4 regions of the Metabacillus sp. cB07 genome follow, and region 3 is predicted to be linked to each of the others. Evidence: riboswitches for the same ligand, from Rfam matches in the RefSeq annotation. Region 3 holds a riboswitch; each other region holds the start of a gene.
What was found. Region 3 has a riboswitch for S-adenosylmethionine ahead of JOJ89_RS17975 (methionine ABC transporter ATP-binding protein). Riboswitches for the same ligand answer to the same signal wherever they lie in the genome.
Positions count from the first base shown of each region.

Region 1: linked by a shared signal. The riboswitch ahead of JOJ89_RS09095 (YezD family protein) and the one ahead of JOJ89_RS17975 (methionine ABC transporter ATP-binding protein) in region 3 are both predicted to bind S-adenosylmethionine.
Region 2: linked by a shared signal. The riboswitch ahead of JOJ89_RS04685 (MetQ/NlpA family ABC transporter substrate-binding protein) and the one ahead of JOJ89_RS17975 (methionine ABC transporter ATP-binding protein) in region 3 are both predicted to bind S-adenosylmethionine.
Region 4: linked by a shared signal. The riboswitch ahead of JOJ89_RS04800 (bifunctional homocysteine S-methyltransferase/methylenetetrahydrofolate reductase) and the one ahead of JOJ89_RS17975 (methionine ABC transporter ATP-binding protein) in region 3 are both predicted to bind S-adenosylmethionine.

Region 1 covers NZ_CP069296.1:1,811,287-1,818,939, forward strand. The annotation lists gene carB (carbamoyl-phosphate synthase large subunit) at 1-269, shown strand, start outside; gene JOJ89_RS09070 (dihydroorotate dehydrogenase electron transfer subunit) at 266-1,051, shown strand; gene JOJ89_RS09075 (dihydroorotate dehydrogenase) at 1,045-1,980, shown strand; gene pyrF (orotidine-5'-phosphate decarboxylase) at 1,949-2,668, shown strand; gene pyrE (orotate phosphoribosyltransferase) at 2,665-3,297, shown strand; gene JOJ89_RS09090 (hypothetical protein) at 3,332-3,610, opposite strand; SAM riboswitch class I at 3,764-3,869, shown strand; gene JOJ89_RS09095 (YezD family protein) at 3,934-4,077, shown strand; gene JOJ89_RS09100 (phosphoadenylyl-sulfate reductase) at 4,181-4,882, shown strand; gene JOJ89_RS09105 (sulfate permease) at 4,937-5,959, shown strand; gene sat (sulfate adenylyltransferase) at 6,002-7,141, shown strand; gene cysC (adenylyl-sulfate kinase) at 7,158-7,653, shown strand, end outside.
Region 2 covers NZ_CP069296.1:924,761-932,413, forward strand. The annotation lists gene JOJ89_RS04665 (hypothetical protein) at 1-867, shown strand, start outside; gene JOJ89_RS04670 (phytoene desaturase family protein) at 1,025-2,548, shown strand; gene JOJ89_RS04675 (phytoene desaturase family protein) at 2,545-4,020, shown strand; gene JOJ89_RS04680 (phytoene/squalene synthase family protein) at 4,013-4,846, shown strand; SAM riboswitch class I at 4,992-5,098, shown strand; gene JOJ89_RS04685 (MetQ/NlpA family ABC transporter substrate-binding protein) at 5,167-5,982, shown strand; gene JOJ89_RS04690 (protein adenylyltransferase SelO) at 6,110-7,564, shown strand; gene JOJ89_RS04695 (phytoene desaturase family protein) at 7,625-7,653, opposite strand, start outside.
Region 3 covers NZ_CP069296.1:3,499,416-3,507,068, reverse strand. The annotation lists gene JOJ89_RS17980 (O-acetylhomoserine aminocarboxypropyltransferase/cysteine synthase family protein) at 1-1,190, shown strand, start outside; SAM riboswitch class I at 1,410-1,516, shown strand; gene JOJ89_RS17975 (methionine ABC transporter ATP-binding protein) at 1,645-2,670, shown strand; gene JOJ89_RS17970 (methionine ABC transporter permease) at 2,663-3,319, shown strand; gene JOJ89_RS17965 (MetQ/NlpA family ABC transporter substrate-binding protein) at 3,334-4,161, shown strand; gene JOJ89_RS17960 (carboxymuconolactone decarboxylase family protein) at 4,931-5,302, shown strand; gene JOJ89_RS17955 (YuzK family famiily protein) at 5,499-5,669, shown strand; gene sufC (Fe-S cluster assembly ATPase SufC) at 5,839-6,624, shown strand; gene sufD (Fe-S cluster assembly protein SufD) at 6,642-7,653, shown strand, end outside.
Region 4 covers NZ_CP069296.1:960,727-968,379, forward strand. The annotation lists gene metH (methionine synthase) at 1-2,783, opposite strand, end outside; gene JOJ89_RS04800 (bifunctional homocysteine S-methyltransferase/methylenetetrahydrofolate reductase) at 2,776-4,629, opposite strand; SAM riboswitch class I at 4,715-4,815, opposite strand; gene JOJ89_RS04805 (YajQ family cyclic di-GMP-binding protein) at 4,976-5,467, opposite strand; gene JOJ89_RS04810 (CvfB family protein) at 5,567-6,424, shown strand; gene JOJ89_RS04815 (nuclease-related domain-containing protein) at 6,568-7,473, shown strand.

The DNA.
Region 1 (7,653 bases), 1.7 Mb from region 3:
GAATCGTCGGCAAAATCGGCAGTGAGTCTCCTACTATGCTGGATATTATCCGCACGGGCGAAGCTCAGTTCGTCATCAATACACTGACAAAAGGGAAACAGCCGCAGCGCGATGGCTTCAGAATCAGACGCGAGTCGGTTGAAAACGGCATCCCGTGTCTCACATCCCTTGACACAGCAAAAGCGATTTTAAGAGTTTTAGAGTCAATGACCTTCTCAACAGAACAAATGCCAAAACGAGTTATCAGCAAAGAGGTGACGTACGCTTGATCCGAAAAGAATGGATGATCATTGCCGGACAGAGAGAAATTGCTGAGGGAATTTATGAACTTACATTAAAAGGGAGTCTGGTCGATGAGATGAACCAGCCCGGCCAGTTCGTTCATATCAAAGTTTCAAGTGCAGCATCTCCTCTTTTAAGAAGACCGATCAGCATTGCAAAAATAGAGAAAGAAAAGCGGGAATTCACGATGATCTACCGGGCAGAGGGAGCGGGCACGAAGCTCCTTTCTGCAAGGAAAGAAGGAGAACTGGTCGATGTGCTCGGCCCGCTTGGAAACGGATTTGATCCGGAAAGCCTGGATCAGGGAGATACAGCGCTTCTTGTCGGAGGCGGCATCGGAGTCCCTCCTTTATACGAGCTTTCAAGGCGTCTGCTTGCAAAGGGTGTTAACGTCCGCCACGTACTCGGTTTCCAGTCTGCGAATCAGGTTTTCTATGAAAGTGAGTTTAAGAAACTCGGAGAAACCTATATTGCGACGGCAGATGGTTCATACGGGACGAAAGGGTTCGTCACAGACTGCATCAAAGAGCGCAGCATCGATTTTGACGCTCTTTTCGCATGCGGTCCGACCCCCATGCTTGCAAACCTCCAAAATCTTTTTCCTGACAAGCCTGTTTTTCTCTCTCTTGAAGAAAGAATGGGCTGCGGAATCGGTGCATGCTTTGCATGTGTGTGCCATACAGCAGATGACCCGAATGGCACATCTTATAAAAAAGTGTGCACCGACGGGCCGGTATTTAAAGCAGGAGAGGTTGTGCTGTCATGCTGAATGTTGAACTTCCGGGACTTTCACTCAAAAATCCGATTATGCCGGCATCAGGCTGCTTTGGATTCGGTAAAGAATTCGCCGGCCTTTATGACCTGAACAAACTTGGAGCCATCATGATCAAAGCAGCAACAGCCGAACCGCGGTTTGGAAATCCTACGCCGAGGGTGGCTGAAACAGAAGCGGGCATGCTCAATGCAATTGGCCTGCAAAACCCGGGACAAAATGGAATCCTTGAAAATGAGCTTCCCTGGCTTGAGTCATTCGATGTGCCGGTTCTTGCAAATGTGGCGGGCTCAGCAGAGGAAGATTATGTCGAAGTTGCAAGAGAAATCAGCAAGGCGAAAAATGTCCACGCGCTTGAACTGAACATTTCCTGTCCGAATGTTAAAACCGGAGGAATTGCATTCGGTACAAACCCTGAGATGGCAGCTTCCCTTACGCGCGCAGTAAAAGCTGTGTCAGAGGTGCCTGTTTATGTCAAGCTGTCACCGAACGTCAGCAATATCACTGAAATTGCCAAAGCCATCGAAGCGGCTGGAGCAGATGGATTAACGATGATCAACACGCTAATCGGAATGAGGCTGGATTTGAAAACAGGAAAGCCGGTTCTTGCAAACCGCACAGGCGGCTTATCCGGCCCAGCGATCAAACCGGTAGCCATCCGCATGATTCATGAAGTCAGCCAGGCTGTATCTATTCCGATTATCGGCATGGGCGGTGTTCAGACAGCAGAGGACGTTCTTGAATTCATGTACGCTGGAGCAAGCGCCGTAGCCGTAGGAACAGCCAACTTTGTGAATCCGTTTGTCTGCCCTGAAATCATTGAAGAACTGCCTCATGTACTTAAAAAGTACGGGTTTGACCACATTACAGAATGCATCGGAAGGAGCTATAAGCATGAACGAGAGACCGCTGATTATCGCGCTTGATTTTAAGGATGCTTCGGAAACAGGAGAATTCCTAAAAAAGATGTCCGGACAGAAGCTGTATGTAAAAGTAGGCATGGAGCTCTTTTACCGGGAAGGTCCTGCAATCATAGATCAGCTGAAATCAGACGGACATGAGATTTTCCTTGATCTTAAGCTCCATGATATTCCGGAAACAGTGAAAAAAGCGATGAGGGGTCTTGCCGGACTCGGAGTCAATCTTGTCAATGTGCATGCTGCCGGCGGCAGTGCCATGATGGAATCTGCAATGGAAGGTCTTGAGGCCGGAACACCTGCAGGGTCCAAGCGTCCCGCCTGCATTGCTGTCACTCAGCTGACAAGCACATCGCAAGAGATGCTGAAGAACGAATTGCTGATCAGCAAAAGCCTTGATGATACGGTGCTAAGCTACGCTAAGCTTGCGGCGAAAAGCGGCCTTGACGGTATTGTCTGCTCTTCTCTGGAGGTGCCCCGCATCTACAGCGAGCTTCCAGCCTCGTTTATGACCGTAACACCCGGCATACGCATGAGCGGAGATGCAGTAAATGACCAGGTCAGGGTGGCAACTCCTGAAAAAGCGAGAGAGCTTGGGTCAACCGGAATTGTGGTCGGACGGAGCATCACCAAAGCACCGGATCCGCTTGCCGCCTATACTGAAATGAAAAACGCCTGGGAGGGACTGCCTGTATGAACCATCAAATTGCCGAACAACTGCTGACAATCGAAGCTGTATTCCTTAGCCCGAATGATCCGTTTACCTGGTCAAGCGGGCTCAAATCACCGATCTACTGTGATAACCGCCTCACGCTTTCTTATCCGGAAGTAAGAAAAAACATTGCAGAAGGTCTGTCCGCTCTGATCAGAGAGCATTATCCCCAAGCTGAAATGATAGCAGGCACGGCTACTGCAGGAATTCCTCATGCTGCATGGGTAAGTGATCTTCTGAATCTGCCGATGTCCTATGTGAGAAGCAAGCCAAAGGGTCACGGAAAGGGCAATCAGATTGAAGGAAAGATCCGGGAAGGACAGAAAGTGGTAGTAGTGGAGGATTTGATTTCAACCGGAGGAAGCGTCATCACGGCCGTTAAAGCTCTGAGAGAAGCCGGATGCGAAGTGATCGGCGCTGTATCCATTTTCACATATGAACTGCAAAAAGGGACAGAGATGCTTGAGGAAGAAGGCATTCATTCCGTATCACTGACGGACTATTCATCTCTGATTGAAACAGCTCTGAAAAAAGGCTCCATTCAAAAAGAAGACTTAGCCAAGCTGAAGAAATGGCGTGAAAATCCCTCTTCAGAAGAATGGCTGAACGTATAAAGAGAAAAGGCATCAGGAAGAGCTGATGCCTTTTTTATTTCCATATCAGCATGCTGCCGGAAAAAGCCAGTGTGCTGATCAGCAAAAAGCCAATTCTGAATCCTTTTTTCTGCCAGGGTGCAGGCAGCCATTTCCCGCTGAGTTTAAATCCCGCAAAACCGATCACCCCGAAACACTTCATCACTCCTCGTTCCTCTTTCATTTTTTCAAAAATGGCTGGGTCATCAATCTCCATTGCCGCATAAGCTAATGAAAATCCGCCTAAAGCATAAAAAAAGACAGCTGCACTTAATAAATGAAAAATAACTCCCACCTCCCGGACGAACTTTAGTACACCTTATTCAAACCCTGTTAATCTAGCACTTTTTTATAATTAGTTCTAAAAAAAGAGATGTTTTTTAATTCCGATAGAAAAACTATGATTGACATAGTCTTCAATTGTGATAAAATTTAGAAAAATATAATAAACTTATCCAGAGAGGCGGAGGGAACTGGCCCGGTGAAGCCCGGCAACCTGCATGCGTGCAAGGTGCTACATCCAGCAAAATGAAACCCATTTTGGAAGATAAGGTTGATGCCTGAACAGTCTTTCAAACCGGAAGGCTTTTTTTAATGGGTAAGAAACGGGGGACCACTGTGGGTACTGATCAACAACTTGACGCGGTCATCGACAGGCTTAAGGAAATGCTGAACACAATGAGCTATGGTTCTGTGACATTGATCGTTCAGGACGGAAAAGTGATTCAGCTTGAGAAAAATGAAAAAATCAGAATGAAATGAGGATGCTGACCGGACAAACCGGAGGCGTTTTGACAAAAGCGGGCTCCTGTCCTGATGGTAAAAGCTTTTTGTGCGGGACCTGAAAAGTGAGGAGAAGATCAGCATGCTGACATACAAAACATGGCATGAGCAAGAACAGACTTTTGAAACAGACGACGGGTACAGCGGCGCATTGAATGTGCTGAAGTGGGCTTACGGCCATTACGGCGAAGAGATTGTCTATGCCTGCAGCTTTGGCATTGAGGGCATGGTTCTCATTGACCTGATTTCAAAAGTAAAACCGGATGCGTCGATTGTGTTTCTTGATACAGATGTTCATTTCAAGGAAACATATGAAACCATTGAACGTGTAAAAGAAAAGTATCCCAAGCTCCGAATCACGATGAAAAAACCTGCCCTTACCCTTGCAGAACAAGCTGAACAGCATGGAGATAAGCTGTGGGAAACAAATCCGAATCAATGCTGTGCAATCAGAAAGCTTCAGCCGCTGAATGAAACACTCTCTCAGTCAGAAGCGTGGATTTCAGGGCTTCGGAGAGAGCAGTCTGAAACAAGGAAACATGTGCAATTTATCAATAAAGACGACAAGTTTCAGTCGGTAAAAGTCTGTCCTCTCATTCACTGGACGTGGAAAGATGTCTGGCGCTATGTTCATAAAAATGACCTCCCTTATAATCCGCTCCATGATCAGGGATATCCTAGCATCGGCTGTTTCCACTGCACGCAGCCTGCGTTCAGTGCAGATGATCTGCGCTCAGGCAGATGGAGCGGCCAGGGCAAAACAGAATGCGGCCTGCATGGATAAGGAGGGATTGCCGTGCTTGAACTGGGTGCGCTTGCCATCAGTCTCTTTTTCGCCATGAATATTGGAGCGAGCGGGGCCGCTGCTTCCATGGGAGTAGCTTACGGTTCCGGTGCAGTTCCGAAAGCCCGGCATGCCCTATTTATATGCGCCATCGGTGTTTTTGCAGGCGCGTATCTTGGCGGGGGAGAGGTTGTTAAGACAATAAGTGCCGGAATTATTCCGCAGGATATCATTGATGTGAAAGTTGTTCTGATCATTATTTTGTCTGCGACAAGCTCGCTGTTTCTTGCAAACCTGCTGGGAATCCCGCTTTCAACAAGCGAGGTGACGGTTGGAGCCGTTGTGGGAGTGGGAATTGCCTATCAGATCCTATTTATTAAATCACTGATGATTATCATGATGTTCTGGGTGATTGTTCCTGTCGCAGCTTTCGGAATTGCCTGGCTGTTCGGCAAAGGGCTTTATAAAGTGCAGCATAAACCGTTCTTTAAAGACCGTCCGCTCCTTACAGGCATCCTGATACTGGCCGGATTTTTCGAGGCTTTCTCAGCTGGAATGAACAATGTGGCAAACGCAGTGGGGCCGCTTGTCGGGGCCGGCCTGATTTCGGTGCCGGACGGGACCCTGCTCGGAGGAGCATTTGTTGCTCTTGGAGCGATTTTTCTCGGCAAAAAAGTGCTTGAAACAAACGGTAAGAAAATTACCCGGTATTCAAAGCCTGAAGGCATTCTGATTTCCGGTACAGGAGCAGGACTTGTGATTGCCAGTTCCATTTTCGGACTTCCCGTCCCTCTGACTCAGGTGACCTCATCAGCTATTATCGGACTTGGAATGGCGAAAAGCGGAAGCGAGATTCTTCAAAAGCACATTGTGAAGAAAATCATCCGAATCTGGATTGTTTCACCGCTGTTTTCACTTGCCATATCGTATATGCTTGTCAAACTGTTTTTGGAAAAGGATATGTACTCCCTTATCGTTCTTCTGAGTGTCATGCTGGCAACCCTAGGTGCACTGAGCCTGATGAAGGCGATAAAGGATGAAAAGCGTGCCGTGCATGAAGAAGGCGGAGGCATTTAACGTTAAAACCAATTAAAAAGGTCAGTTTAGGAGGAAAAATAAATGAGTTTACATCCGCATGGTGGAGTATTAGTTGATGTATACAATCCTGAAGTCACTGCACATGAAATCGATCAGGTGATCGAAATCGATGCAATGGCTCTCAGCGATCTGGAATTGATCGGAATCGGAGCCTACAGCCCGCTTACGGGTTTTTTAACACAAGAGGATTATGAAAGTGTAGTCAGCAGCATGAGACTTGCAGACGGCACGGTCTGGAGCATTCCGATCACGCTTCCGGTTTCAAGAGAAACAGCAGCGTCGCTGAAGACAGGAGAAAAAGCAAAGCTTCAGTATGGCGGCGAAGTGTATGGGCTGATTGAAATCGAAGATCTCTATGAGCCGGATAAAACGAATGAAGCGATCAATGTTTACGGAACAGCGGATCTCGCCCATCCCGGAGTGAAAAAACTGCATGAAAGAGAAGACATCTATGCAGGAGGCAAAATCACTCTGATCAAGCGTCCCGATAAGCCGTTTAAAGAATATACGTTTGATCCATCAGAAACAAGAGCGATTTTTAAAAGCAAAGATTGGAAAACCGTAGTCGGCTTCCAGACAAGAAATCCTGTGCACAGAGCACATGAATACATCCAGAAAGCTGCCCTTAAAACAGTTGACGGATTGTTTCTGAATCCTCTTGTCGGCGAAACGAAATCTGATGATATTTCAGCAGAAATCCGCATGGAGAGCTATGAAGTATTGCTTAAAAACTACTATCCGGAAGAACGAGTGGAGCTTGGCGTTTTCCCTGCTGCGATGAGATATGCAGGACCAAGAGAAGCGATTTTCCACGCGCTTGTCCGCAAAAATTATGGATGCACTCATTTTATTGTCGGAAGAGATCATGCAGGCGTCGGTGATTATTACGGCACATATGATGCTCAGAAGATATTTGACCAATTTGAAGAAGCGGAGCTTGGCATTAAGCCGATGAAATTCGACCACAGCTTCTACTGCAGCAAATGCGAAAGTATGGCTACAACGAAAACGTGCCCTCATGACAGCGCAGATCACGTCATTCTCTCAGGCACAAAGGTCAGACAGATGCTGAGAAACGGCGAAGTGCCGCCAAGCACATTCAGCAGGCCTGAAGTGATTGAAGTATTGATCAGCGGACTAAAAAAAGAAGTCGTTTCGTAAGAAGGGAGAAACAATGATGAGCAGCAATATCGTATGGCATCAAGCATCTATCGCAAAAGAAGAACGGCATAATAAAAATAAGCATCAAAGCTTTATCCTCTGGTTTACAGGGCTGTCTGCTTCAGGCAAGTCTTCTGTCGCAAACGCATTTGCACGGACATTGTTCGACCGCGGCGCCCAGTCATTTGTGCTGGATGGAGACAACGTGAGACATGGACTGAACAGTGATCTTGGCTTCGGTGAAGAAGACCGCAAAGAAAACATCCGCCGGATCGGCGAGGTTTCAAAGCTGTTTGTGGAAAGCGGGCAGATTGTCCTGACGGCGTTTATTTCACCCTACCGCGCTGACCGAGATCTTGTCAGATCGCTTGTCGGAGAGAATGAATTTCTTGAGGTCTATGTGAAATGTTCTGTTGAAGAATGCGAGAAGCGTGATCCTAAAGGTCTTTATAAAAAAGCGAGAAATGAAGAGATTAAGAACTTTACGGGAATCAGCGCCCCGTACGAGGAAC
Region 2 (7,653 bases), 1.6 Mb from region 3:
AAAATCTTGAGTGCAGTCTTGGCAGCTTTTGGCCTTAGCTTGACATTCCTTCTGTTGAGCCTTATTTCTGGTGCTGTTAATGGTTATTTGGATTATTGGGATGCATGGATGATGATGCCGGTTTTTCTCTTGGCTGCCGGGGGCTTTATTGTGGCTGTTGGGCTGCCTGTGAGCATCGTCTCCTATTACATAGTGCGCAACAAGGGCAAGAGCAGAAGGCTTCTGAACTTTTCTATTCACGTCTTATCTGCTGCGGTTGCCGGCTTTTTTATTTTTCGGGAGGTTTATGGAATTCTCCTGACTGTTTTCGCAGGGTTTTTATATTTTCTGTTTGATGAATGGCTTTTGTATCACAGTAAGCATGAGCCGGTGAAAGGAACGAAATGGGACACTGCATTTGTTGCACTTGTTCTTGTTTGTATTGGAGTCCCCTTATTTATGGCCATATGGAACAGCGGCAGAGAGGAAGATGACGACTTACCGGACTTGTCCAAACCACCGGTTATATCGGTCGTATGGAATGAGAAAACGCTTGAGTCTATCAAGCCCAAATACTGCAAGGTTGAAGTTAAAGGCTGTACTAAGGAAATGGATCCATATTATACAGACAGCCTGAAAGGTGATGTGCTTGATACCTATTATTCAAACACTTTCACGCTGAGTGCTGCTAACAGAGAAGGAGAACCGGAATTTGAGATCTATTATCTCGAAGGAGAAGAAGTGAAGGAGCTCAGACCAGTGAACGGCGTTTATGTTGTGCCTTTGGGACTGAAAGATCAGGTAATGAAGGGAAATGCCGTTTGGGAGAACGAAATCCTGACATTTGAAGCAACGGTGAATATGATAGAAACGAGTCCGGCTAAATAGCCGGGCTTTTTTCTGTGCGTCAAATGATCTGAAAAGCTGCTGAAATCGTTCCTATTAGGGAATAGTAAAAAAAGGGAGAACCTAATTGATTGTGTTTTAATAAATTGAATTGTATAATGTTTGTATAACTGTTGTACAGGAATTAGGAGGAGTAAACATGGCTAAAAAAATCATAGTCATCGGTGCAGGGCCTGGCGGCTTGGCAGCTGCCATGAATTTAGCGAGTCAGGGGTACCAGGTAGACGTATATGAAAAACAGCCATATGTCGGGGGGCGCAATGCTTCCATTGAACTGGACGGCTTCACGTTTGATATGGGGCCGACCTTTTTGAGCATGATCCATATTGCTGAAGAGATTTTTGCTTCAGCCGGGAGAAACCTTCATGATTATATGGACATGATTGAACTTGAAGAAATGTACGAACTGATTTTTGACGATCAGTCCTTAAAAATGACAAAAAATCCGGAAAAAATGGTCGAGAGATTAGAAGAGTTTTCGCCGGGGGACGGCAACGGCTATAACAGGTTCATGAACGATACGCGCAGGAAAATGGCGGCATTGACTCCGATTCTGCAAAGCAAAATGGACCGCTTCAGTCATTACTTGAGCTGGAAGGTCATTAAGGCTCTTCCGCAGCTGACTGTTACGAAATCGCTGTATGATGTTTTATCAGGCTATTTTAAAGACGAAAGAGTCAAATATGCGTTTACGTTTCAGTCTAAATATCTTGGCATGTCCCCATGGGAATGTCCCGGAGCATTTTCAATCCTTTCTTTTATGGAACATGAATACGGAATTTTTCACCCAAGAGGCGGAGTAAACCAGCTGTCAAAAGCAATGGCAGCAGTGCTTAAAGAGCATGGGGGCACGATCCACCTCGGAAAAGGAGTGAAAAAACTGCTGCTCCAAGGCAAGGATGTGAAAGGCGTCATTCTTGAAGACGGAACGACAGCAGCTGCTGATGAAGTCGTCATCAACGGCGATTTCGCCCACGTTATGTCAAATCTCGTTGAACCGGGTACATTAAAGAAATTCTCAAAAGAAAAACTGGAGAAGAAAAAATACTCCTGTTCAACCTTCATGATCTACCTCGGTCTCGATAAAAAATATGATCTGCCTCACCATACAATCGTTTTTTCTGAAGATTATAAGAGAAACGTAGAGGAAATCACGAAAACCCTCAAGCTGTCAGGGGATCCGTCCATCTATATTCAGAATGCGGCTGCAACAGATGATACTCTGGCGCCTGAAGGCAAGTCTGCGCTTTACATACTTGCCCCGGTACCAAACAACTTCAGCAATATTGACTGGGAACAGCATCAGGAAGAGTTCCGGGAACTGGTGTTTGAGACAATTGAACGGAAAACGCAGTTTAAAAACTTGAGAAATCATATTGAAACGGAAAAAATCATTACGCCGAAGAACTGGGAAGAAGACATTCTTGTCTATAAAGGAGCAACCTTTAATTTAGGCCATCAGCTGACACAGATGATGGTGCTCAGACCCCATAACAAATTTGAAGAGCTGAACAACTGCTGGCTTGTCGGAGGAGGAACTCATCCGGGCAGCGGGCTTCCAACCATCCTAGAATCAGCAAGGATCACGACCAATGCCATATTGAACGAAACCAGTCATGCTGTACCAATCAAATCTGAAAAGAAATTGGGGAATGCACTATGAAAATTGCAATAGCGGGCGGCGGCATTGGCGGGCTTATTTCAGCTCTGATGCTCAGGAAAAAAGGATATGAGGTCAGTTTGTTTGAAAAGAGAGACAGACTTGGAGGAAGGCTTGCCTTTACAGAAGAGCAGGGGTACAGGATTGATGAGGGCCCGACAATTGTTCTTTTGCCGGAAATGCTCACATCCATTTTGAATGAAGCAGGAATTAGCCGTGATCAGTACGAATTAATCAATATCAATCCGCTTTATAAACTGCACTTTAAAGACGGGTCTTCGTACACGAAATATAATTCCATTGAACGGCAGATCCAGGAGATAAAGGAGAACTTTCCGGGAAATGAAGAGGGCTTCGTTCAGTTCATGAAAGACATGGAAATCCGCTTCAACCTTGGTAAGGACCAGTTTCTCGAGAAATCCTTTCACGATAAGCGAACGTTCTGGACGCGCAACAACCTGAAAACGCTCGTGCACCTGAAAGCTTATAAATCTGTAAACAACTCGTTAAAAGCCTATTTTCAGGATGAGAGAATCCGGCAGGCCTATTCCCTGCAGACACTTTATATCGGAGGCAATCCGCTTGATTCACCGGCCCTTTATTCGCTCATTTCATTCAGCGAGCATAAGCACGGCATTTATTATCTGAAAGGCGGCTATGCATCCCTAGTTACGGTTCTTGAAAACGCCCTTCTAAATTCTGGCGTAAAGGTGATGAAAAATGCTATTGTTGAAAGAGTAGTAACAAAGGGAGAGCAAGCAGCAGCTCTGATTGTAAACGGAGAAGAAGTCAAGGCGGATGCCTTTGTTTTAAACGGAGACTTTCCAGGCGCATCAAAGATGATTCCAAAGGAGTCAATGCCTGCAAGAAACTATACGGCGTCATCCAGCTGTGTTCTGCTTTACTTCGGACTGGACAAAGTCTACACGGATTCACCTGTGCATCAGTTTTTTATGGGCTCGAATTTTCAGCAGCATATGAAAGAAATCTTTGAAACGAAAGAAGTTCCGTCAGATCCTTCCATCTACGCATTTCATCCTTCTGTAATCGATTCCTCACTTGCACCCGAGGGACACGGCGTTTTATACGCACTTGTGCCGGTGCCATCAGGCAGCTCGATCAACTGGTGGGAACAGGAAGGTTTTGTTGAAAAGGTTATTGATCAGCTTGAAGAAAGAGGATTTCCCGGTCTCAGAAAGTCAATCCAGTGGAAAAAAGTCAGAACACCGGATGACAAAGAAATGGAAGGACTCTTTCAGGGAGGAAGCTTCGGCATCGCTCCGACTTTGTTCCAATCCGGCGTGTTCAGACCGCAGGTTAAACCATCCAAGCTCACAAACGTTTATGCAGCAGGAGCTTCGATCCACCCCGGAGGCGGGATCCCGATCGTTATGCAGGGGGCGAAGCTGATGGTTTCTGCCATCTTATCCGATCATCAAAACAAAGAGAGGGAAGGAGTGAGTCTGAGTGGTTGATTTAAAACAGGCCTATCAGCAATGTGAAGAAGTCATCCGGCATCATTCTAAAACTTTCTATAAAGCTTTTTCGCTTCTGCCTCCTAAAAAAAGAAAAGCAGTGTGGGCTGTATACGCCTTCTGCAGAATCGTCGATGACATCGTAGACGAGGGAGAGAGGCCAAGTGAAGAGTTAATGGAATTCACGGCTGAATTCGACTCTTTTCTAAGAGGGGATTACTCTAAAGATAATTTCATGTGGGTGGCCCTGCACGATACATTCACCAATTACGATATGGATGTGGAAGCCTTCCGGGACATGATTAAAGGCCAGGGAATGGATCTTGTCAAAATCCGCTATCAGTCTATGGAAGAAGTGCTTGATTATTCGTATCACGTTGCAAGCACAGTCGGCCTCATGCTTTTGCCGGTGCTTGCTCCGAAGAAGACAAACGTTCTTCGCGAAGGGGCTATCGCTCTTGGACTCGGCATGCAGCTGACGAACATCCTCAGGGATATCGGAGAAGATCTCGAACGCGGCCGCATTTACGTCCCTGAAGAGGTAATGGCAAAACATAAAATGACCGAATTTGATCTGCAGCAGCAGAAGGTAACCCCTGAATTTATCAGAGTGTGGGAGCATCTTGCCGCAGAAGCGGAAAAGCATTACGATACAGCGATGCTGACTATGCATGAATATCCTTTGCATTCCCGCGCACCTGTGAAAGCTGCCGGACACTTCTACCGTGCAATCCTTAATAAAATCCGCTTGAATGACTACAATGTGTTCGGTGAGCGGAATTTTGTGTCAAGTGAAGAAAAACATGCGATTCTTTCGCAAATCTGATTTTGAACACAGCTCAGCGCTGCACCGTCTTCATCGGGACGGTGCTTTTTGGCAGTCTGTTAATCTCACTATTTTGATTATTCTAAAATAATGATTGACAGAACCCATTACGCAGTATAAGATTACGTTATTCAATTTAATAGCTTGCTTATCAAGAGTGACTGAGGGAACAGGCCCTGCGACGTCCGGCAACCTCCTTAAATGGAACGGTGCTAAATCCTGCAGAATGTCCTTCATTCTGAAAGATAAGTCGTCATACATACGATTCCTCTTTCTGAATGAAGGAGGAATTTTTTTATTCAATCTAGGGGGAAAAAGACATGAAGAAAATGGTGTTGGCATTATTAGTAGCAGGAGCGGGAATCCTGTCTGCGTGCGGCGCAGAAGAAACAAACGGAGAGAAAAAAGAAATTAAAATCGGCGCATCAGCCGGTCCCTACACAGATATGGTGGAACTGGCTATTAAACCCGGTCTTGAAAAAAAGGGATATGAAGTTGAGGTTGTTCAGTTCAACGATTATATTCAGCCCAATAATGCCCTGGGCAATGATGAACTCGATGCCAACCTGTTTCAGCACAAAATTTACATGGAAACATTTGCTGAGCAAAGCAAACTGGAACTTTCGGAAATTATCACAGTGCCGACGGCTCCAATGGGATTGTACTCAGACAAGGTAAAGAAGATTGATGAAGTCAAAGATGGCGCGTCAGTCGCTATTCCGAACGATCCGACGAATGCTGCCAGGGCGCTTCATATTCTGAAGGACGCAGGACTGATTCAGTTAAATGAAGAGGTCAGCCCGCTTCAAGTATCTGAAAAAGATGTGACAGAGAATCCTAAAAAACTGAAGTTCCTTCCGATTGAAGCTGCGCAGCTTCCAAGAGCTGTAGAAGATGCCGACCTATCTGCCGTGCCGGGGAACTTTGCCCTTGCGGCTAAAATGGACCTTGCGGATGCGGTGACTCTGGAGAATATGAATGACGTGCACCGCAATCGTGTTGTGATGAACACAAAAGACGCAGATTCTGAAATCGCCGAAGATATTAGAGCCGTTGTTGAATCAGACGAGTTTGAGAAAGCGATAGACAAAGATTTTAAAGGATTCGGAAAGCCTGAGTGGATGGAAGGGAAATAAATAGAGGAGAATGAAAACAGTCCGTTTTGGGCTGTTTTTTTGCGTCTTTCCTTGAGTATTTCTGCTTCCTCTGAAATAATTGGGTCATAACAAAAGATAACCAACTAAAGAAAGAAAAGGAGACAGGATGAAAAATTCAATCAGCGGATGGAACTTTGACAACAGCTATATGCGTCTTCCGTCACTCTTTTTTGCCAGTCAGAAACCGGCCCCGGCAAGTTCTCCTGAAATTGTGATATTTAATGAAAAACTGGCTGCTTCTCTCGGGCTCAATGCTGACACATTAAAAAAGGATGCGGCCGTTTTTGCAGGAAACCGGATTCCTGATGGTGCAGAGCCGCTTGCACAAGCATACGCAGGTCACCAATTCGGCCATTTTACAATGCTTGGCGACGGCCGTGCGATCCTGATTGGAGAACACCTGACGCCTGATGATAGAAGAATCGATATTCAGCTGAAGGGTGGAGGCAGAACGAAATTCTCCCGGGGAGGTGACGGCCGCGCTGCCCTTGGTCCGATGCTTCGGGAGTACATCATCAGTGAAGCCATGCACGGTCTTGGCATCCCGACGACACGGAGTCTTGCGGTGGTCACAACGGGAGACCCTGTCATCAGGGAATCGTTTTTGCCTGGTGCGGTTCTTACCCGGATCGCTTCTAGCCACATTAGGGTCGGCACCTTCCAGTATGCGGCTAACTGGGGAGGCGTAGAGGATTTGAAGGCCCTTGCCGACTATGCAATCAAGCGGCATGATCCGGAGATTGAAGAAAATGAACACGCCTATCTGTCTTTTTTAAAGAAAGTGATTGACCGGCAGGCTGAACTTATTGCGAAATGGCAGCTTGCAGGATTCATTCACGGTGTCATGAACACCGACAACATGACAATCAGCGGAGAAACCATCGATTACGGACCATGTGCCTTCATGGACGCATATAATCCTGAAACCGTGTTTAGCTCCATAGATGTAAACGGCCGCTATGCATACGGAAACCAGCCTTACATCGGCGGCTGGAATCTTGCAAGGCTGGCTGAATCGCTTTTGCCGCTGCTTCATGAGGATGAGGAAAAGGCGGTTGAGATTGCGCAGGATGCCCTCTCAGGGTACAGTGATTTGTATAAGCAGTACTGGCTTAATGGAATGAGGGACAAGTTGGGCTTGTTTCATCAGGAAGAAGAGGACGAGTCACTCGTTCAGAAATGGCTGAAGATGATGCAGAAGCATCGTGCGGATTACACAAATTCGTTCAGGTCGCTAACGACTGGATCATACGGGGACTCTGCCCTGTTTCAATCAGAGGAGTTTGGAAAGTGGAATCGTCTTTGGCAAGAGAGGCTGGGAAGGCAGCACCAATCAAAAGAGGATTCGCTGCAGTTGATGAAAAACAGCAACCCTGCCGTTATTGCCCGTAATCACCGGGTAGAAGAGGCCCTTGCAGCCGCGGCAGATGGAGATTACAGTGTGACTGAGAGGCTGCTGCGTGTATTGGAAAATCCTTATGCGTACTCCCCGGAACAGGAAGAATACTGCAAGCTTCCTCCAAATGACGATCAGCCTTACAGGACTTATTGCGGGACGTGAGATGATAAAGCGGTGACGAGCTAATAAAAAACTGTTTCCCGTATTCAGGGAAACAGTTTTTTAGCTTCTGTACCTTGAAGCAACAGCCT
Region 3 (7,653 bases):
ACGCTTCAAACTTATTTGCATTAAAAGAACAGGGGTACATTTACACTCGTATACATAATCCGACTTCCTCCGTCCTTGAGGAGCGCATTGCTGAACTAGAAGGCGGTGTCGGAAGTCTTGCAGTAGCAAGCGGTATGGCTGCCATCACCCTTTCGATTCTGAACATTGCCGGTGCCGGCGATGAAATCGTGTCTGCGTCCAGTCTCTACGGGGGGACCTATAATCTTTTCCAGACAACTTTGCCAAAATACGGCATTGAAACCACATTTGTTAATCCGGAGAACCCAGAAAATTTCAGAAGCGCGATCACAGAAAAAACGAAAGCCATTTTTGCCGAGACAATCGGCAACCCGAGTCTTCAAGTGCTTGATATCGAAGCTGTTGCAAAAATTGCTCATGAGGCCGGCATTCCGCTGATTGTAGATAACACATTCGCCACGCCGTATTTGTGCCGTCCCCTTGAACACGGTGCTGATATCGTTGTTCATTCTGCGACAAAGTGGCTGCTTGGAAATGGCACAACGCTTGGCGGCATCATTGTAGATGGAGGGAAATTCGACTGGAACAGCAGAAAATTCCCAGGTTTCACCACACCTGATCCAAGCTATCATAACCTGGTTTATGCGGAAGCCCTTCCGGAAGCAGCTTATATTGTAAAAGCGAGGGTGCAGCTGCTGAGGGATCTTGGGCCTGCTCTAAGCCCGTTTAATGCTTTTCAATTTAACCTCGGTCTTGAAACGCTGCACGTCAGAATGAAAGAGCATATCTCGAATACGAGGAAGGTTGTAGACTATCTGAACGGACATCCTGCAGTGAAATGGGTTCTTTATCCTGAAGATTCAAAGCATCCGGACCAGGCTCTTGCTGAGAAATACTTGCCTGAGGGAGCAGGCGCAGTTGTCGTATTCGGCATTGAAGGCGGACGCGAAGCAGGGGCTAAAGTGATCAACTCTGCAGAGCTGTGGTCACACGTTGCGAATGTAGGGGATGCAAAGAGCCTCATCATCCATCCTGCCAGCACGACACACCAGCAGCTTGACGCTGAGGGCTTAAGAAAATCAGGCGTAACGGAGGATTTAATCAGGCTCTCTGTTGGAATTGAACATATAGACGACCTTCTCGAAGACTTGGAGCAGGCAATTGAGAAGGCTGTCGGCGTAAGGTCACTGACAGAATCGACGGCACGATAAGACAAGGTTATCCTCGTCCAGCTCCAGCGCCTAAATCCTCTGTCAGAACAAATCCGTCAAAAAAGTCAAACCCGGACTTTTTCGCCGGATTCTTATCTGCCTATCGGATCTGACCAAGGCGCTTGCGCTTTTGTTCTTGACACGTACTTTTGTTGCATGATAGAATCACTCTCGTACTATAAACTCACTAAATATACAGTCAATTTAATAAATGTTAGTCTCTTATCCAGAGAGGTGGAGGGAAGTGCCCTATGAAGCCCGGCAACCGTCAACATTGTTGAAAAGGTGCCAATTCACTCAAAGCTTGCAGCTTTGAAAGATGAGAGAAAGGTTTTTTCACATATGCCTTTCTGCTCATTTCTGCAGAAAGGCATTTTTGTTTTCAGAAAAAACATGAAGCAATGCCATATAGAGCAAAATGTTAGTGAGTGGAATTTTGGAAGAAGGTGAATTCATGATTACGCTAAAGGACGTGCGAAAAGTCTTTCAGACGAAGAATGGCCGTGTCACGGCTGTTGATTCCGTCAATCTGGACATAAACAAAGGTGAAATTTTCGGAATTATCGGTTATAGCGGCGCCGGGAAAAGTTCACTTATCCGCCTGCTGAACGGACTTGAAAAACCAACGGAAGGCTCCATTCAGGTGGCAGGCCAGGGCATCGATAAAATCAGCGGCAGCGATCTTAGAAAAGCGCGGCAGGAAATCAGCATGATTTTCCAGCATTTCAATTTGCTTTGGTCAAGAACTGTCCGTGAAAATATTGCGTTTCCGCTTGAGATTGCCGGGATAAAAAGCGAGCAGCGGGCTAAACGGGTAGAAGAGCTGATCAAGCTTGTCGGGCTCGAAGGCCGGGAAGACTCCTATCCTTCCCAGCTGAGCGGAGGGCAAAAGCAGAGGGTCGGAATTGCGAGAGCCCTTGCCAACAATCCAAAAGTCCTGCTATGTGACGAGGCAACATCAGCACTTGACCCGCAGACAACCGATTCCATTCTTGACCTGCTTGTTGACATTAACGAACGGTTAGGACTGACGATTGTTCTGATTACCCACGAAATGCATGTTATCCGAAAAATCTGCCACCGTGTGGCAGTGATGGAAAGCGGAAAAATTGTCGAGCAGGGTGAAGTGCTAGACGTATTCAGAAGGCCTCAGCAGGCCATCACAAAGCGCTTTGTGAAACAAATTACAGAGCCGGACGACACGCAGGAAACAATGGAGCTGATCCTTGAGAAATATAAGCAGGGCATGGTTATTCAGCTGACATTTGTAGGTGACTCAACTGAAAATCCCCTTATTACGAACCTGATCCGGAACCATCCGATTCAGGTGAACATTCTTCAGGGGAAAATTTCGCAGACTCAAAGCGGATCTTACGGTACACTGTTTATCCACATGGACGGCGAACAGGCTGAGCTTGAAAGAGCGATGGCCTACATCCGCAGCCAAGAGGTCGAGGCGGAGGTGATTTCAAATGTTTGAAAACGTGAGATGGGAAAACGTTTGGGAAGCAACCAGTGAAACCTTGTTCATGACTGCCTTTTCCGTGGCAGCGACATTCGTGCTGGGCATCATCCTCGGATTGCTGCTCTTCCTTACATCCAGAGGCGGTATTTGGGAAAACAAGCCGGTTAATGTCATCATATCTGCATTTGTAAACATTTTTAGATCGATTCCGTTTATCCTGCTGATCATTTTGCTGATTCCTTTTACCAAGGCCATTCTTGACACGTTCCTTGGTGCAAAGGCGGCACTGCCGGCATTAATCATCGGAGCTGCTCCGTTTTATGCCCGAATGGTTGAAATTGCACTCCGTGAAATTGATAAAGGAGTCATTGAAGCGGCCAGATCAATGGGTGCTAAAACATCTACGATTATCTGGAAGGTCCTGATTCCTGAATCATCACCTGCTTTAATCTCCGGCATTACAGTAACGGCTATCGCTCTTGTGGGCTACACAGCCATGGCTGGGGTAGTTGGTGCAGGAGGCCTTGGAAATCTTGCCTTTTTGGAAGGCTTCCAGAGGAACAATAATGCTGTAACGATGATTGCAACTATTTTAATATTAGTCATTGTCTTCATAATCCAATTTATTGGAGATTTAATAACATCAAAATTAGATAAACGTTAGGGAGGATATTCACCATGAAAAAATTACTATTAAGTGCTGTTTTTGCTACATCTGCTTTCGCTCTTGCTGCCTGCGGCGGCGGTGACGGTGGCGGAGAGGAAACAAAGACTCTGAAAATCGGAGCATCAAATGTTCCTCACGCTGAAATTTTAGAAGAAGCACAGCCTTTACTTGAAGAAAAGGGAATCGAGCTTGATATCGTTCCTTTCCAGGATTACATTCTGCCGAACAAATCACTTGCAAGTGAAGAAATTGATGCAAACTACTTCCAGCATATCCCGTACCTTGAGTCACAAATGGCTGAAAACAAGGACTATGATTTTGTGAATGCAGGCGGAATCCACATCGAGCCGATCGGTGTATATTCTAAAAAACATAAATCGCTTGAAGATATTCCTGAAGGCGGAACAATCATTATGAGCAACTCTGTTGCTGATCACGGACGCATGCTTTCCCTCCTTGAAAAAGAAGGCCTGATCACAATTAAAGAAGGAGTCGACAAAACAACTGCGACTGTCGACGACATCGATGAAAACAAAAAGAACCTGAAGTTCAAAGCTGATGTAGAAGCAAGCATCCTTCCTCAGGCTTACAACAACGACGAAGGCGATGCTGTTCTGATCAACACGAACTATGCAATCGGCGCAGGACTAAACCCTCAAAAAGATGCAATTGCCCTTGAAGGATCAGATTCACCGTACGTAAATATCATCACTGTCCGCAAAGGCGACGAAAACAAAGAAGAGATCAAAGCGCTTGTAGAAGTTCTTCACTCAGAAGAAATTCAAAAGTTCATCGAAGAAAAATACGAAGGTGCAGTTGTGCCTGTAGACGGTAAATAATTTGCACGGCCTTTGGAAAATCCGAACTGGAATCAGTTCGGGTTTTTTTCTTGTGAAGGCACATCTTAGGTGGGGGAGGTAAAGGATCATACAGATATGACCCTTAAGGCAGATTATAATTTGATGGCACTTATTGCAGAATTTAGAACCATCAAAAGCGGTGATTAGAACACTTTCGTCGTGTCCCCGCACCGAGTTAGTGCTGCTAACTCATGATTAGAACATTTTCGTCGTGTCCCTGCACCAAGTTAGTGCTGCTAACTCATGATTAGAACATTTTCGTCGTGTCCCTGCACCGAGTTAGTGCTGCTAACTCATGATTAGAACACTTTCGTCGTGTCCCCGCACCGAGTTAGTGCTGCTAACCCATGTTTGGAACACTTTCGGCGGGGTCACGATTCACGAGAGCTAAAGGGTCAAGACGAGCGGAGAATGCTTCCTGTTTGTGGCGTCGCTAAACTCCAGTGCACTGCAGCGGAGGGAACTTGACTCCTGCGGGATGAAGAGGGCACTGAAGATCTCGCAAGCGCAGCGAGGAAGCTTCAGGCACTCCCCGCGGAAAGCAAGTTCCCGGAGCGAAAGGGAACGGGTACCACTGCAAAATAAATTAGAAAGAAAATTCCTCCTCAAACAACAATCAATATTATATAGAAGAAAACAGTCACTCCAAACCAAATAAGCTGCTGCTGCATCCTTTATTTTTCCGCATACTCTGGACCCCTTTTCTGCATACTAACGGTGTTGAATCTTAGGAATGGAGCTGAACAGTATGCAGCATTTTGAACCGAGAAACTCAAGCGAAGCAGCTTTGCACGACTACAAAGAAGGCCTTGGCATTTTTACAGAAAAAATGCCTGAACTTGCTCACCTTTATAATGAATTTACACAGGAATGCTTTAAAGAAGGGACTCTCTCCCAAAAAGAAAAGCAGCTGATTGCCCTTGGAATCAGTATTTACTCCCAGGATGAATACTGTATCATTTATCATACGAAGGGCTGCCTTGATCAGGGAGCGAGCGAACAGGAAATTCTCGAAACCGTAGGGGTGACGGCTGCATTCGGCGGAGGAGCCGCCATGAGCCAGTCTGTTACGCTTGTTCAGGAGGAGTGCATCACAGAACTCAACCAGCTGAAACAGTAGCAAACAGAAGGAAACGAGAGCATCTTTTTAAATTCTGCCTGCTTCGAGCAGTGAAGAGCTCTGTATGTATGTCACTCATTCTTATCCCTTCTCAGCAGGTTTGAACTTTTTTACAAGGGGTATTACGATAGTAGTATCGTTTTTACAAAACCTGAGAGGATGATTCATTATCTACGCAAGTCAGCAGAAGCTTGATTTGAATTACACGACTGAAATGGAAAAGGCTCTTATGCAGTCCCACAAAATGGGGTACGCAGTGTACAGCAGAAACCATGAGAAGCGTATGGAAGTAGAAAAGAATCGTGAAGAGGACTATCAGAAAAGCAAACAGCTGTTTGCGGAACTTGACCGGAAAATGAATGGATAGACTATGGATAAAAGGAATCAGCCGCAGGCTGGTTCCTTTTAGGTTGCGGCAAATTGGATCAGCCTCCGAAAAAGTTGTATTCACTTTTCATTTGTTATAAAATTAGAATGAGAATAAATTGAGAATGATTAAATTCAGATCTTATAGATTATTGGAGGTATAAGCAGTTATGGCAGGATCAACATTAGTGATTAAAGATTTACATGTGGAAATCGACGGAAAAGAGATTTTGAAAGGTGTAAACCTTGAAATAAAAGGCGGAGAGTTCCACGCAATCATGGGACCGAATGGTACTGGTAAATCTACGCTTTCATCAGCAATTATGGGGCACCCTAAGTACGAAGTAACAAAAGGCAGCATCACTCTTGACGGTGAAGACGTGCTTGAGATGGAAGTTGATGAGCGCGCACGCGCAGGTCTGTTCCTTGCAATGCAGTATCCAAGCGAAATCAGCGGTGTAACAAATGCGGACTTCCTTCGTTCTTCTATTAATGCACGCAAAGAAGAAGGCGAAGAAATTTCATTAATGAAATTCATCCGCAAAATGGATTCAAACATGGAATTCCTTGAAATGGATCCTGATATGGCACAGCGCTACCTGAACGAAGGTTTTTCTGGCGGTGAGAAAAAACGCAACGAAATTCTTCAATTAATGATGATCGAGCCTAAGATTGCCATTCTTGATGAAATTGACTCAGGACTTGATATCGACGCTCTTAAAGTCGTTTCAAAAGGTATCAACCAAATGCGTTCTGAAGAGTTCGGCTGCCTGATCATCACTCACTATCAGCGCCTGCTTAACTACATCACACCTGATCATGTGCACGTTATGATGCAGGGACGAATTGTAAAATCAGGCGGTCCTGAGCTTTCTCAGCGCCTTGAAGCAGAAGGATATGACTGGATTAAACAAGAGCTTGGCATCGAAGACGAAACTGTTGGTCAAGAAGCGTAAGCGTTAGGGGGATTAAGATGACAGTAGAGACAACATTCAACCATGACTATGTCGCCGGCTTTTCAAAAGAACTTGGCGAACCGGAATGGCTAACAGAACTGCGCTTACAGGCTCTTGCAAAAGCTGAAGACCTTTCTATGCCAAAGCCGGATAAAACAAAGATTGACAAATGGAACTTCACTGAGTTTAAAACTCATGCAGTGAAAAGCGAAAAGCTTACGTCACTTGACAGTCTGCATGAAGAAGTAAAATCTCTTATCGACCTTGAAGAAGAGAACAAAAATCTGTACATCCAGCTTGATACAACACCTGCCTATTCATCTCTGTCACAGGAGCTGAAAGACCAGGGCGTTATCTTTACAGATATTCATACAGCTGCACGCGAGCATTCAGAGCTTGTGCAAAAATACTTCATGACAGATGGCGTTAAAGTAGATGAGCACCGCCTGACAGCATTGAACGCTGCTTTGATGAACGGCGGAGTGTTCGTATATGTGCCTGAAAATGTCGAAGTTGCTGCACCTCTTCAAGCTGTTTATGTTCACGAGAATCCGGCTACGACTCTTTTCAACCATGTAATCGTAGTAGCAGATAACAACAGCTCAGTAACGTATGTTGAGAACTATATTTCTGTAACGGAGACTGAAGGAGCAATTTTCAACATCGTGACAGAAGTTTTCGCAAACTCAAACGCAAAAGTAACGTACGGTGCTGTTGATCACTTGAATAAAGGTGTTACAACATATGTAAACCGCCGCGGAACTGCAGGTCGCGATGGCCGTATCGAGTGGGCTCTCGGCTTGATGAACGACGGAAACACAATTTCTGAGAATACGACAAACCTTATGGGTGACGGATCTTACGGCGACACAAAATCAGTTGTAGTCGGCCGCGGATCGCAAACTCAGAACTTTACGACTAAAGTGATTCACTTCGGAAGAAACTCTGAAGGATATATCTTAAAACACGGTGTAATGAAAGACAGTGCTTCATCTGTCTTCAACGGCATCGGAAAAATCGAGCACGGTG
Region 4 (7,653 bases), 1.6 Mb from region 3:
TTAAGGGCTACGGCCTTTGGATCATTGTTTTTCAGCATTTCCTTTACTTTACCCTTGAGGCCGAGGTGGTGGCCAATCAGCATCTGCATGTTGACATAAGGGATTAGGTGCTGAAGATTGAAATCTTTGATGATATGGCGTCTGCAGTCCTCAGGTACAAAAACAGGGGACGGTGCAAGCTCTGCTCTTTTTTCAAGCAGTTCTGTCACTGCGGCAGTCGGTTTCTTTTCAGAAAACTGTTCAGACCGCACTTCTTTCTTTTTAAACTGGGCCGGGTCGACTCGGATTCGGTTTGCAAGTGAAAGGCCGTCCATCGCATCCTTGGCATACACCACCGGTCCGCTGTATTGCGGAGCAATCTTTCCGTCTGCAAACTTTCTGGAAAGGGCAGCGCCGCCGACCAGGATCGGAACAGAAATGTCAGCTTCACGCAGATCCTGTGCGGTCAGAACCATTTGCTGGGCTGACTTCACAAGCAGGCCTGAAAGTCCGACAATATCCGGTTTCTCTTTTCTGACAGCTGTAATTAAATCCTGCGGGGTCACTTTAATTCCGAGATCCACTACTTTGTAGCCGTTGTTGCTCAGGATAATATCCACAAGGTTTTTCCCGATATCATGCACATCGCCTTTAACCGTTGCAAGCAGGATTTTTCCTTTTCCGCTGTCATCCTTTTTCTCCATATACTGCTCTAAAAAGGAGACGGAAGCTTTCATCACTTCTGCACTTTGAAGAACTTCGGCGACGATCAGCTGGTTTGTATTGAACAGCTCTCCGACTTCAGCCATTCCAGCCATGAGCGGACCGTTAATGATATCAAGAGGTGCATCATATTCCTTAAGGGCGATTTCAAGGTCTGAAATCAGTCCTTCTTTTGTGCCCTCTACAACATATTGGGCGAGACGCTGCTCAAGCGGGAGGGACTGTACAGGTTTTTTGGCTGTCTTTTTCTTTCCCCGGTAATGATTTGTAAAAGCGGCCAGTGTTTCGTCATTTGTGTTAAAAAGAAGAGTCTCCGCCATTTTAACTTCTTTTTTCGGAATGGAAGCAAAACGCTCAAGCTTTTCCGTGTTGACAATCGCATAGTCGAGACCCGCCTGTGTACAGTGATACAGATAGACGGCATTCAGCACTTCGCGTCCTACAGGCGGCAGGCCGAAGGATACGTTGCTGACGCCAAGCATGGTCAGACATTGCGGAAGGCGCTCTTTGATCAGGCGGATGCCCTTAATCGTTTCTTCAGCAGAACCAATGTACTGCTCGTCTCCTGTGCCGACAGGGAAAACGAGGGGATCAAAAATAATATCTGACGGACTCAGGCCGTGCTTTCCAGTAAGCAGGTCAAATGAACGGACCGCAATATCAAGCTTCTCTTCAGCTGTAAGAGCCATGCCTTTTTCGTCTATAGTTCCCACAACAACAGCGGCACCGTATTTATGAATCAGCGGAACAACAGCGTCAAAGCGCTCTTCGCCGTCTTCCAGGTTAATCGAGTTGATGATGACTTTTCCCTGGGAATAAGATAGTGCTTTTTCAATGACAGCTTCATCGGTTGAATCGATGACAAGCGGCGCCTTTACTTTTTTGGTCACTTCTTTTATGAATGCTTCCATATCTTCAAGTTCGTCGCGGTCAGGGTCTGCAAGACAAATATCAATGACATGTGCTCCGTTTTTAACCTGTGCTCTTGCAATTTCAGATGCTTCTTCAAATTTCCCCTCGGCAATCAGGCGCTTGAACTTCCTTGATCCAATGACATTGGTCCGTTCCCCGACAAACAGGGGTCTCATGGAGTCGTCATAAATAAGCGGATCAATACCGGAAACGGTATGTGCCGGATCACGTTCCGGGACGGTGCGCGGATTCAGTGCGCCGACAGCATCTGCGATAGCCGTGATATGTGCAGGTGTGGTTCCGCAGCAGCCGCCGACAATATTGAGCCAGCCCTGTTCTGCAAAACCTTTCACTTTCTGCGCAAGCGAACGCGGTGATTCATGGTATTTTCCTTCCTCATCAGGAAGGCCGGCATTCGGGTAACAGCTGACGGCTGTATGAGCCATTCCAGACAGCGTCCTGATATGGTCTGTCATAAACTCAGGTCCTGTCGCACAGTTCAGGCCGACAGAAAGAGGCTGCATATGTTCAAGAGAAATAAAGAAAGCTTCAATGTCCTGGCCGGCAAGAGTCGTGCCCATTGGCTCAATCGTGCCTGATACCATAAGGGGAATTTCTTTTCCGGTCTTCTCAAACGCACGCTTGATGCCTAAAAAGCCGGCTTTTACATTCAGCAGGTCCTGGCTCGTTTCAAGGAGAAGCAGATCGGCTCCGCCTGCAAGCAGTCCCAGTGTCTGTTCTTCATAGTTCTCAATCAGTTCGTCAAATGTGGCTCCTCCCGTAACAGAGAGCGTTTTTGTTGTCGGTCCCATTGAACCTGCTACAAAGCGGGGCCATTCGGGTGTTGAGTATTTTTCAGCTGCTCTTTTCGCAATTTCAGCCGCTTTTTTATTCAGTTCAAAGGCAAGGTGTCCAAGATCGTATTCATCCAGGACGATTTTCGTAGCCCCGAACGTATTTGTCTCAATAATATCTGCTTTTGCCTCAAGATAAGCTTCATGGATCGATTGAATGACCTCAGGTGCAGTTATAGTCAAATATTCGTTGCACCCTTCATAAGGTTCTCCGCCGAAGTCATCTGCAGAAAGATTGGCGTCCTGAATCATGGTGCCCATCGCCCCGTCAAGAACGAGGATTTTTTTCTCAAGCTGTTTTCTTATATCAGACATGCGTAATCTTCCTTTCGGTGGCCTCAGACTCTTTTTTATGGATATAATTCGTTAGTTCCACTGTCAGTTCATAATTCAAAAACGGTGTGATCAAGTAAATGCCGTTGAACAGATCAAACGCAGCATCAATCAGGTTTTTGGCAATGGCCAGACCCTCCTGATAGGATTTTTCCTTATCATCTCCGGCATTGGCCATTTTTTCACGGATGCTGTCAGAGAGGGTGATGCCAGGTATCTCATTATGAATAAATTCAGCATTCCGGCTGCTTGTGAGCGGCATAATGCCGATATAGACGGGTACAGTTAAGTGTTTTGTTTCTTCATAGACATCAATCAGCTGTTTTTCGGAATAGATCGGCTGGGAGATAAAATAATCAGCCCCGCACGCGATTTTTTTCTCGAGCCTTTTAACGGCTTTATCAAGATACTTTACATTTGGGTTAAAGGCGGCGGCTACAGAGAAGTTCGTCTTTTCGCCAAGCGGTTTTCCTGAGTAAGAAAGCCCGTCATTAAATTGCTTAATCAGACTGATCAAATCAAAGGAAGAAAGGTCATAAACAGAAGTTGCCCCCGGGAAATCCCCGATTTTGGACGGATCTCCTGTTATGGCTAAAACATCTGTTAAGCCAAGAGTGTGGAGCCCCATTAAATGTGACTGCAGTCCGATTAAGTTGCGGTCTCTGCAGGTGATATGAATCAGTGAGCGAATCCCGTGAGTCTGCTGGACAATGGATCCCATGGCTGCATTGCTGATTCTTGGTGAAGCAAGGGAATTATCCGCAAGTGTTAAGGCATCGATTCCAGCCTCCTGCAGGGCCTTTGCTCCTTTCAAAAATTTATCAATCCCGAGCTTCTTCGGCGGGTCAAGCTCTACAATGATGGAGCGTTTTTCTTTGACAATATCCTGCAGCGGAGGATACTTTCTCTCTGCAGCTGAGGCAATAGAGATTTCTTCTTTCCTTGCTTTCACCTTCTTTTCAGTCACCGGAGGCAGTCCTTTAAGAGCAGAAGCCATTGCCCTGATATGATCAGGAGTCGTTCCGCAGCAGCCTCCTATTAATCTCGCACCCTGGTTTCTAAAAGCAAGTGCGCTTTCAGCGAAGTATTTTTCACCGGATCCGTAAACAAGTCTGCCTTCCTCAATGGTCGGGAGGCTGCTGTTTGGATAAACGGACAGGAAGGCCTTTTCTGGAAGAGGAACTTCCTCCAGAGATGAGAGCATATGATACGGCCCAAGCCTGCAGTTCAGCCCGACAACATTCGCCCCGAGTTCCTCAAGCTGGGACAGACCGTCAGAAAGAGGAGTGCCGTCCTGGAGAACGCCGATTTCATGGAGGGAAATGTTCGTTATGATCGGCAAGTCAGTTTCTTTTCTTGCAATCTCGAGAACCGTCTTCATTTCTTCAAGATCATAATACGTTTCAAGCAGGAGGCCGTCCGGTTCTTCGTTCAGCAGAAGATAAAGCTGCTCCCTGAAATTTCGCCGCAGGTCTTCTGGCGAATAAGCCCCCTTTTTAAAAGCACGGACCCCGCCGATTGTGCCGAGAACATAAGCTGAGGTGCCTTCCGCAGCTTGCTTTGCAATTTGCACAGCCTTGCGGTTAATGGCGCGCACCTCATCTTCAAGCCCGTATCTGGACAGCTTGATATAATTGGCCCCGTACGTATTTGTCTGAATGACATCAGCGCCGGCATCAAGATACGCCTTATGAACATTCAGAATGTCATCCGGTTTTGACAGGTTCAGTTCTTCAAAACACCGGTCCACACCGTGGGAATAAAGCAAGGTGCCCATTGCTCCGTCCCCGATCAGAATTTTTGTCTGCAAGTCAGTTAAAAGTGCCAAAGCTATAAACCTCCTAAAATACAGCTGATAATGGAAAAAAGAAAAAAGCCTTCCAAGAAGAAGACTTTTGAGTATGCGCGGCTTCTTCTTATCGTCCGATGGATGCATCGCTGGAATTAGCACCTTGGATTGCGCCAGGTTGCTGAAGCTTCGACGGGCCAGTCCCTCAGCTTCTCTAGATAAGAATCAAAAATATGAAATTGGCTAAATGATATTATATCTAATTTACATGTTTTTTTCGGGAGATTCAAGTGCGAAAAGTAAAAGTTTTCTGAATTGATGAGGAATTCTTATCCCAGTCCGGATAAAAAAAGACCCAGCAGGAAAAACTGCTGGGTCCAAGCGTTTATCTGAAATTAATGAACTGAACATCGATCGGCAGATCCGCACCGCGGACAGCTGCAATCACCTGCTGCAGGTCGTCTTTGCTTTTGCCGGTAACACGGACTTGATCATCCTGAACCTGTGTTTTCACTTTAAGTCCTGCATTTTTTATGATCGCGTTAATCTTTTTCGCATTGTCCTTATCAATACCCTGGACAAGCTTTGCACGCTGGCGGATGGTCCCGCCTGATGCGCCTTCAATTTTTCCATAGTCAATATTGCGCGTCGCCACGTTGCGCTTGATCAGTTTTGAAATGAAAACATCCTTCAGCTGATCCATTTTAAACTCATCATCAGAAACTAAAACAAGCTCCTCTTTTTCAAGCGTAATGCTGCTTTTGCTTCCTTTAAAATCATAGCGTGTACCGATCTCTTTCATCGTCATCGTGATGGCATTTGTTACCTCAGGCATATCCACCTTCGACACAATATCAAACGAACTGTCCTTGGCCATAAGAATCCTCCCAAAAGTTTGTATTATCCTTAGATTATAGTAGAATGTACATGATATAACAACTAACGGCAGTTCAGCTGCAAAGGAAGGAACGAACAAATGAATCCCGGAACGTTTATGACGCTTAAAATAGATGAAAAAGTAGATTACGGATATTATTTAACAGATGGAGAAGACCGAGTGCTGCTTCACAAAACGGAAATCACTGAACCGATTGAAGAATTGGACGAGGTTGAAGTGTATCTGATTGTTGACCATGAAGACCGCCTAGCGGCAACGATGAAAAAGCCGACGATATCAGAAGACCGGTTCGGATGGGTGGAAGTAGTCAGTGTCAGGGAAGACATGGGGGCATTCGTCGACATTGGCCTTTCAAAAGATGCACTTGTCGACAACGATATTCTCCCGGCTTACGTCAGTGTATGGCCAAAAGAAGGCGACAAACTCTACTGTTCCCTGAAAGTGACGAAAAACGGAAGATTTTTCACAAAGCTTGCAACGGAAGATGTCATGCAGGAAAACATCGTCCCGGCTGAAGGAGTCCGGAACAATCAGGCCGTTACAGGAAGAGTCTACCGAATCATCATTGCAGGAACTTTCATCATAACTGAAGAAGGCTACAAAGGATTCATCCACTCCTCCCAGCGCAAAAGAGAGCCGCGTCTTGGCGAACTTGTAATAGGACGAGTTGTTGATGTGAAAGAAGATGGCACCCTTAACGTTTCTCTCCTTCCGTTCAAACATGAGGCATTGGATGAAGATGCACAAGTGATCTGCGATTACATGGAAGAAAGAGGAGGAGCCATGCCCTTCTTTGACAAGAGCGACCCGGATGACATCAAAGAACGCTTCAACATGAGCAAAGGTGCATTCAAGCGTGCGCTCGGCTCACTCATGAAAGCAGGCAAGGTTTATCAGGAAGACGGCTGGACCTATTTTAAAAAAGAACAACAGTAAGCGCATATGCGTTTGCTGTTTTTTTATGGGCAAAATTTGATTTTGGGCTTTTGCCGGGAGGAGGGGAATTGTTTTATGATGGATTTGAAAAAATGAAATTGTCTTATGATGATACTTGAAAAATGAAAGGGGATGTTTATTAGTTGAAGGACTTAAAGGAAAACAGGGAATTGCTTATTTACCGGAGTTTGAACGCCAGATCCGTTTTGGATGAAGAAGCTCTCATCTGCTTGCGGCAGCTTGAAAAAGGGTTCCAGGGAGAAAAGTATTTTGAACAGTGGCTTAAGGAGAATGGAGGGGATGGCATAGTGTTAAGCGATCTGCTCTTTGAAATCGGCGGATCTTTCGTACAAATTGATTCCCTGTTTATCAAGCATGATAAAACGTACGTGTTCAATGTAAAGAACTCGGAAGGTGATTACTTCGCAGAAGGAGAAAGATGGTCCACCCCGGCCAAAAAAGAAATGAAAAACCCTTTGCTTCAGCTCAAAAGAAGCGAAGCCTTGCTCACGCGGCTTCTCCAGGATAAGACCATTAAGTTCCCCCTCGAACCATTCGTCGTCTTTGTAAACCCCAACTTTCACCTGTACAATGCTCCAATGGACCAACCCATCATTTATTATCCCCAGCTGAACCGCTTTGCGGAAAAACTCAATCAAAAGCGGGGCAGATTAACAGGCTTTCATGACATGCTAGCCAAAAAACTGTTGGAATCGCACGTGGAAGAATATCCGTTTTTGCAGCTGCCGGGGTATGGGTTTGAGGGGTTGGAAAAAGGTATTATATGTCCCCAATGTCTATTGCTGTATACCCTCTTTAATAAAAGGAATTTTATATGCTCTAATTGTAAAACAACCGAACCGCTTCTACCTGCAGTATTACGGGCAATAGGAGAATTCAGGCTTCTCTTCCCGGAAAAGAGGATCACTACAGATCAGATACATGAATGGTGTAAGTTTGTTTTATCGAAAAAGACAATACGAAAGATTCTGTTCGCGCATTTTAAACACATAGGGCGCGGGAGGTCATCTCACTTTGTAGATAAATAAGATTAGTGACATTGAAAAAAGGATTTTTCCGTTTGATGGTTCCGATCACGGAGATAAGTGCTACCAAAACAGAAAATCCGCTGCTTGATGGTTCCGATCTCGTAGATAAGTGATATCAAAACAGGAAATCCTTAGTTTGATGGTTCCGATCACGGAGATAAGTGCCATCAAAAAAGAAAA